Linked DNA regions of Parazoarcus communis. The protein of the gene in region 2 binds, or shares a complex with, the protein of the main gene of each other region. Links are inferred from orthologs where the notes say so. Each region holds a gene or a part of one and is shown on either strand. Other genes may lie near its edges.

Evidence for each region.
Region 1: the proteins of uvrA (region 2) and mfd are in contact, whole or in part, in a crystal structure (PDB 4DFC), measured with the Escherichia coli proteins. The link is inferred for Parazoarcus communis from one-to-one orthologs.

The regions. Positions count from the first base shown.
Region 1 is NZ_CP022188.1:3,795,579-3,799,775, reverse strand. Bases 107-4,082 are described here. They hold mfd (transcription-repair coupling factor), read right to left. Parts: upstream 3,754-4,082; coding sequence 307-3,753; downstream 107-306. Other genes in these bases: CEW87_RS17380 (putative metalloprotease CJM1_0395 family protein), read right to left, coding at 3,848-4,082; CEW87_RS17390 (sensor histidine kinase), read right to left, coding at 107-310. Outside these bases: more of CEW87_RS17390, read right to left, coding at 1-106; more of CEW87_RS17380, read right to left, coding at 4,083-4,197. UniProt on the Escherichia coli protein: Couples transcription and DNA repair by recognizing RNA polymerase (RNAP) stalled at DNA lesions. Mediates ATP-dependent release of RNAP and its truncated transcript from the DNA, and recruitment of nucleotide excision repair machinery to the damaged site.
Region 2 is NZ_CP022188.1:624,890-628,469, reverse strand. Bases 22-3,380 are described here. They hold uvrA (excinuclease ABC subunit UvrA), read right to left. Parts: upstream 3,045-3,380; coding sequence 222-3,044; downstream 22-221. Other genes in these bases: CEW87_RS02885 (MFS transporter), read left to right, coding at 3,137-3,380; CEW87_RS02895 (hypothetical protein), read right to left, coding at 22-119. Also shown: more of CEW87_RS02895, read right to left, coding at 1-21; more of CEW87_RS02885, read left to right, coding at 3,381-3,580. UniProt on the Escherichia coli protein: The UvrABC repair system catalyzes the recognition and processing of DNA lesions. UvrA is an ATPase and a DNA-binding protein. A damage recognition complex composed of 2 UvrA and 2 UvrB subunits scans DNA for abnormalities.

The DNA.
Region 1 (4,197 bases), 3.2 Mb from region 2 along the record:
AGGGGGGGTGAGCGACCAGCCAGATCGGCGCGTTGTCATGCGCTGAAGCGCCGAGCGTGAAGCGGAACCAATGCACCTTGCGTGTGTAGCCAGCGGAAAACCCGTTCGTGACCTCGATAAACTCGTGCGCACGCGCTGGCGCGCTGATGCGCTCGATCGTTTCCGTTCCATCTGGATCGACAAGAACGGCAAGGGCAACGGGTTCGCCAGCCTGCGCCAGCACAAGTGCCGGCAGAAGCGCAAGACAGAAGACCAGGATCCGGATGTACGCGAAGGGACGCCGGATTGATGGTGACTGGCCCAAACTCAAGCTTTCACCGCGTTCAGCAACTCACGTACGGCTTTTACTCTCTGTTTGAGGTCGGGGAGGCTGACGCGGCGGATGAGTTTGTCCGGCCCGGCCATTTTCGTGCTGCGATCCTTCTGGATCAGGAAAATGACCTTGACCGGATCGATGGGCGCAGCCTTGCCGAACTGGATGCTGATCTGTGCGTCGGATGCGTCGAGCTTCTGCACGTCCCAGGGCTTGAGCAGAAGGCGCATGCGGTGGGTTTCGAGGAGCGCGAGGGTCTGCGGCGGGAGTTCGCCGAAGCGGTCAATGAGTTCTTCCTGCAGATCGCGCAGCTCTTCTTCGGCCTCGCAGTTGGCCAGGCGCTTGTATAGCGTCAGGCGTTCCTGAACATCAGGGCAATATTCGGTGGGGAGCAGGGCGGGCGTGTGCAGGTTGATCTCGGAAACCACTTCCAGGGGCTGACTGAGGTCGGGCTCCTTGCCGGCCTGAAGATCCCGGACTGCATGCTTGAGCATCTCGGTGTAGAGACTGAAGCCGATCTGCTGGATTTCGCCGGACTGATGTTCTCCCAGTACCTCACCTGCGCCCCGGATCTCGAGGTCGTGCATCGCCAGATAGAAACCCGAGCCCAGCTCGTCCATCATCGCGATGGCTTCGAGGCGTTTCTGCGCCTGAGCCGACGGCTTGGCGTTGGCATCGGTCAGCAGGTAAGCGTAGGCCTGATGGTGGCTGCGGCCGACTCGGCCACGCAGCTGGTGAAGCTGCGCCAGACCGAAGCGGTCGGCGCGATTCATGATGATGGTGTTGGCGGTCGGGATGTTGATGCCGGTTTCGATAATGGTGGTGCACAACAGCAGGTTGGCTCGCTGCTGGGTGAAGTCGCGCATCACGCGCTCGAGTTCGCGCTCCGGCAGCTGTCCGTGCCCGACCACGATGCGGGCCTCGGGCAGCAGCTCGGCGAGGTCGTTGCGCATGTTCTCGATGGTGTCGACTTCGTTGTGCAGGAAGTAGACCTGGCCGCCGCGTTTGAACTCGCGCAACACCGCCTCGCGCACGATGCCCTTGCTCCAGCGCTGCACGAAAGTCTTGATCGCCAGGCGCTTCTGCGGCGCGGTTGCGATCACCGAGAATTCGCGCAGCCCCTCCATCGCAAGGCCCAGCGTACGCGGAATCGGGGTGGCGGTGAGGGTGAGGATGTCGACCTCGCTGCGCAACTGCTTGAGGGCCTCCTTCTGACGCACACCAAAGCGGTGCTCTTCGTCGATGATTACCAGGCCGAGGCGTTTGAACACCACGTCCTTCTGCAACAGGCGGTGCGTGCCAATGATGATGTCGACCTTGCCCTCGCCGAGCTGAAGCAGTGCCTCGGTCTGCTCCTTGGCCGACTTGAAACGCGACAGTTCGGCAATCTTGATTGGCCAGTCGGCGAAGCGGTCGGCAAAGGTCTGGTAGTGCTGTTCGGCGAGCAGGGTGGTCGGGCACAGCACCACCACCTGTTTGCCGTCAGCGACCGCGATAAACGCCGCACGCAGCGCGACTTCGGTCTTGCCGAAGCCGACGTCGCCGCACACCAGGCGATCCATCGGCCGGCCCGACTTCATGTCGGTTACCACGGCGTCGATGGCCGCCTGCTGGTCGGGGGTGGTTTCGAACCCGAAGGCCTCGGCGAAGGCCTCCAGATCATGTTGCTTGAAGTCGAAGCGGTGCCCCGGTCGGGCAGCACGCTGGGCGTAGAGCGAGAGCAGTTCGGCAGCGGTATCGCGCACCTGCATCGCAGCCTTCTTCTTGGCCTTCTCCCATTGCCCCGAGCCGAGCCGGTGGAGGTCGAGATTCTCCGGGTCAGCGCCCGCATAGCGCGTGATGACGTGCAGTTGCGATACGGGTACGTAGAGCTTGTCGCCACCGTTGTATTCGAGATGCAGAAACTCGGTATCCCCTTCACCGAGATTCATGTGAATCAGGCCAAGGTAGCGCCCGATACCGTGCGAAACGTGCACTACCGGGTCGCCGATCTTGAGTTCCGACAGATCGCGCAGCCAGCCCTCCATCGTTGCGGCCTTGCGGTTGTCGCGACGGGCACGGGTGCGGGCAGTCGCGGCGTACAGCTCGGTTTCGGTAATGATGGCGAGCCTGGCTTCGGGCAGGATGAAGCCCGCGCCCAGTGGTGCCGTGCCGAGCGCAATCACCTCTCCGGACTCGGCGAAACCGTCGAAATCGGCACTGGCTTCGGGCTTGACGCCATATTCAGCGAGATACTCGGCCATGGTTTCGCGCCGACCGGGCGAGTCCGCGAGCAGCAGCACCCGACCGTCGAATGCGGCGCAGAAGGCCTTGAGCTTGTGCAGCGGGTCGCTCGCCTTGCGCTCCACCGCGATGTCGGGAAGGGGCAGGGCGGCAGGCGTGCCGGCGCTCTCGCTGCTGCTGCCAAGGACCAGCCGTGGGTGGTCCTTCAGGGCGATGAAGAAGGCTTCGTCGCTCAGAAACAGCGCTTCGGGCGCCATCACCGGGCGCGTGCGATCGCCCTTGAGCAGATCGTAGCGTGAGCGCGTATCGCGCCAGAACTCGGCAATCGCACCCGGCACGTCGCGATGCAGCAGTACCGGTGTATCGGCGGGCAAGTAGTCGAACAGTGTGGCAACTTCTTCGAAGAACAGCGGAAGGTAATACTCGATACCTGCCGGCGCGATGCCGTTGGAGACATCCTTGTAGATCGTTGCTCGCGTCGGGTCGCCCTCGAAGGTTTCGCGGAACTGACCACGAAAGCGGCTGCGACCCTTGTCGTCGAGCGGAAACTCCCGCGCTGGCAACAGGCGAATCTCCTTGACCGGGTAGACCGTGCGCTGGGTGTCGGGATCGAAGGTCTTGATGCTTTCGACTTCGTCGTCGAAGAGGTCGATCCGGTAGGGCAGGGGGGAGCCCATCGGGTAGAGGTCAACCAGTCCGCCGCGTACCGAGAACTCGCCCGGGCTGACGACCTGGGTCACATGCGCATAGCCGGCGACGGCCATCTGCATGCGCAGTTGTTCGACGTCCAGTTGTTCGCCCTGCTTAAGAAAGAAGGTATAGGCCGCAAGAAAGGCCGGTGGCGCCATGCGATAGAGTGCGGTGCTCGCCGGCACCAGGACCACGTCGGCCTCGCTGCGGGTGATCGCATACAGCGTGGACAGGCGCTCGGAGATCAGGTCCTGGTGGGGCGAAAAACTGTCGTAGGGCAGGGTTTCCCAGTCCGGAAGCAGGTGCAGGCGCAGTCCGGGTGCGAGCCATGCGATCTCGTCCTGAAGGCGCTGGGCATCGATCGGGTTGGCGGTAACCACTGCGATCATCCGCCCGCGGCCTGCCAGCTGCGCAATCACGAGCGCGTCGGCCGACCCGCTCAGTTGGGGCAGGTCAATCCGTCTACCGGTCTTGGGCAATGCAAGGGCGGAAACGGTGGGCAGCAGCTTGTCGATGGAGGAGGGCATGGGGCGTCGCGGAGGCGTTCTTGCAGCAGGAAAGCGGCCAATTATAGGCGAACCACTCATCCCTGACCTCCGATCGGGCCGTCAGCCGGTGATCTCAGGCGTAGGTGTCGATCTGCGACTGCTCCGACGGGGTCGCACTGACCTGTGAAACGAGGCGTGCCAGTGCAGTCTCGCGCCGGTCAGCGCGGGTCGGCTCCACGTTGTCCTGGGCATTGAGTTCCTGGCGCGCTTCGGTCGCCATGCGGTCCGCCTGTGCTGCGACCTGACGGTCCTGCGCGGAGGGATCGGCGGGCGCCAGCGCTGCTGCGCGAATTCTTGCTGCTCGTTCGAGGGTTTCTTCGGGCGTGCTGCCCGGCGAGGTGTCGATACCGACCTCGCCCGCGACTGCGTAGCGCTTGCTATCGGGCCCCACCTGGTAAGTGAAGCTGGCGCGGGAGGTAATCA
Region 2 (3,580 bases):
TGTTCGTCTGCCGGCAGGTAGAGGCCAAGTCCGGCGTCCTTCAAAGTCTGGAGAAAGCGGATACGCCGCTCAACACGCTGCGCGTATTGTGTTCTGGCGGTGCTGTCCGGTTCGGTCATGGTGTGTCCCGGTCATGTTGATAACAGCGCTATCCTTATACGACTAAGGTGGCATCGCAAGCGCCGGAAGGCGCGTGAATGTAAGCGCAGGTGTCGAACGTCCTATGCCGACAGGGCCTTCGCCAGGTAACGGCCGGTGTAGCTGGCGACGCAGGAGGCGATCTCTTCGGGTGGACCTGCACACACGATGGTGCCGCCGCCGTTGCCGCCCTCGGGGCCCATGTCGATAACCCAGTCAGCGGTCTTGATGACGTCGAGGTTGTGCTCGATGACGACGATGGTGTTGCCGTGGTCGCGCAGTCGGTGCAGCACCTTCAGCAGGAGCTCGATGTCCTGGAAATGAAGCCCGGTCGTGGGTTCGTCGAGAATGTAGAGGGTGCGGCCGGTGTCGCGCTTCGATAGTTCGAGTGCGAGCTTGACGCGCTGGGCCTCGCCGCCGGAGAGCGTGGTCGCGCTCTGGCCCAGACGGATATATCCCAGGCCGACCTCGGTTAGGGTCTCGAGTTTGCGTGCGACCGCGGGCACCGCACGGAAGAAGTCGAAGCCCTGCTCGACTGTCATATCAAGGACTTCGTAAATCGTCTTGCCCTTGTAGCGGATCTCGAGCGTTTCACGGTTGTAGCGTTTGCCGTGGCAGGTGTCGCAGGGGACGTACATGTCGGGCAGAAAGTGCATTTCAACCTTGATCATGCCGTCCCCCTGGCATGCCTCGCAGCGTCCGCCTTTTACGTTGAACGAGAATCTTCCCGGGCCGTAGCCGCGGGCACGTGCCTCCGGGACGCCTGCGAAGAGCTCGCGGATCGGCGTCATCAGTCCGGTGTAGGTTGCCGGGTTCGAGCGCGGTGTGCGTCCGATCGGCGACTGATCGACGGTGATGACCTTGTCGAATGCATCCAGTCCCTCAAGGGCAACGTACGGTGCCGGTTCGGCGTGCGAACGGTACAGGTGCTGTGCTGCGACGGCGGCAAGCGTATCGTTGATCAGGGTCGACTTGCCCGATCCGGACACGCCGGTGACGCAGATGAACAAGCCTACGGGCAGGGCGAGGTCAACATCCTTGAGATTGTTGCCGCTTGCGCCGCGCAGGTGGACCATGCGGGATGCGTCTGCTGGCGTGCGCCTGGGCGGGATGGCAATGCGTCGCCGGCCCGACAGATAGGCGCCGGTCACAGACGCTTCGCAGGCGATGACCTCTTCAGGCTTGCCGCTGGCGATGATGTGGCCACCGTGCTCGCCCGCGCCCGGCCCCATGTCGACAAGGTGGTCCGCGCTGCGAATGGCGTCCTCGTCATGTTCGACCACGATGACGGTATTGCCGAGATCCCGGAGCCGGCGGAGGGTTTCCAGCAGTCGGTCGTTGTCTCTCTGGTGCAGCCCGATCGAGGGTTCGTCGAGCACGTACATCACCCCGGTCAGACCGGAGCCGATCTGGCTCGCCAGACGGATGCGCTGCGCCTCTCCGCCCGACAGCGTGTCGGCCGCGCGATCCAGGGAAAGGTAGTCGAGACCGACATTGGTCAGAAAGCTGAGGCGATCGGCTATCTCCTTGACGATCTTGTCAGCGATTCGGGCGCGATGGCCTTCGAGCTGCAAGTGTTCGAAAAAGGTCTTGCACTCGGCGAGCGGCAGGCGGCTCACCGCAGGCAAGGCGCTGCCGCCGATCAGCACATGGCGTGCGTCGGCGCGCAGACGGGTGCCTTCGCAGCTTGGGCAGGGGCGCGTACTGCGAAACTTGAGCAGTTCCTCGCGCACGGCAGCCGAGTCGGTTTCACGAAGGCGGCGCTCAAGGTTGGGGACGATGCCCTCAAAGGGGTGTTCCTTCACCACCATGCGGCCATTGTCCGCGAGATACACAAAGGCGATTTTCTCGCGGCCCGATCCGCTCAAAATGATCTCGCGAATTTCGGCAGGCAGGGTCTCAAAGGGCGCCTCGATGTCGAACTCGTAATGGTTCGACAGGCTGGAGAGCATCTGGAAGTAGAACTGGTTGCGGCGGTCCCAGCCCCGGATGGCGCCGGATGCGAGCGAGAGTTCAGGGTGGGCAACGACGCGCTGGGGGTCGAAGAAGTCCACCTGGCCCAGGCCGTCGCACTTCGGGCAGGCACCTGCGGGGTTGTTGAAGGAAAACAGTCTGGGTTCCAGTTCGCCAAGTGCGTAGCTGCAGACGGGGCAGGCGAAGCGGGCCGAGAACAGATGTTCTGCCTGTGAGTCCATCTCAACCGCAATCGCACGGCCGTCGGCGTGGGTGAGGGCGGTTTCGAAGGACTCGGCAATGCGTCCGCGAAGATCGGGGCGCACCTTGAAGCGATCGATGACGACTTCCACCGTGTGGCGTTTGCCCTTTTCCAGCGGCGGCATGCTGTCGAGTTCGTGCACCTCGCCGTCCACTCGCACGCGTACGAAACCCTGGGCGCGGAGCTCGGAAAACAGGTCGTGCTGCTCGCCCTTTCGCCCTTCAACGACGGGGGCGAGAATCATCAGCCGGGTTTCCGCTGGCAAGGCGAGCACATGGTCGACCATTTGCGCCACGCTCTGTGCCTCAAGGGCGTGCTCGGGGTGGTCGGGGCAGTGAGGCGTGCCCGCCCGTGCATACAGGAGACGCAGATAGTCATGAATCTCGGTGACGGTGCCGACTGTCGAGCGCGGATTGTGGCTGGTGGCCTTCTGCTCGATCGAAATGGCAGGTGAGAGGCCTTCTATCAGGTCCACATCGGGCTTTTCCATCAGCTGCAGAAACTGACGGGCGTAGGCCGACAGCGACTCTACATAGCGACGCTGGCCTTCGGCGTACAGGGTGTCAAAGGCGAGAGAGGACTTGCCCGAGCCCGACAGACCGGTGATGACCGTAAGCCGGTTGCGTGGCAGATCAAGGCTGATGTTCTTGAGATTGTGGGTGCGGGCACCGCGGATGCGGATTTCGTCCATGAGCGTGGCTGCGCGAGGGGGAACACAAAACTATAAGAGAGAAGCCGCTCCGGGCCAATGTTAGAATCACCTTCTTTTTCGCCGCGTCCAGCATGTCTCAACCCCTACGTGATCCGATGACGCCCGCCGAGCGTCGAGCCGGGATCAGCCTCGCGTCCATCTTTGCGCTGCGCATGCTGGGGCTATTCCTGATTCTGCCCGTGTTCGCGGTACACGCACGCACGATCCCCGGCGGCGACAACCTCACCCTGGTGGGGCTGGCGATTGGTGCCTACGGCGCGACGCAGGCGCTGCTGCAGATTGCCTTTGGCGCGGCTTCGGACCGGTTTGGTCGCAAGCCGGTGATCCTGTTCGGCTTGGTGTTGTTCGTGCTCGGCAGCGCGATCGCAGCCATGGCGGGCGATATCTACATGGTCATCGTCGGGCGGGTGCTGCAGGGGGCTGGCGCGATTTCGGCGGCAGTCACCGCCCTTGCTGCCGACCTTACCCGGGATCAGCACCGCACCAAGGTGATGGCAATGATCGGGTCGAGCATC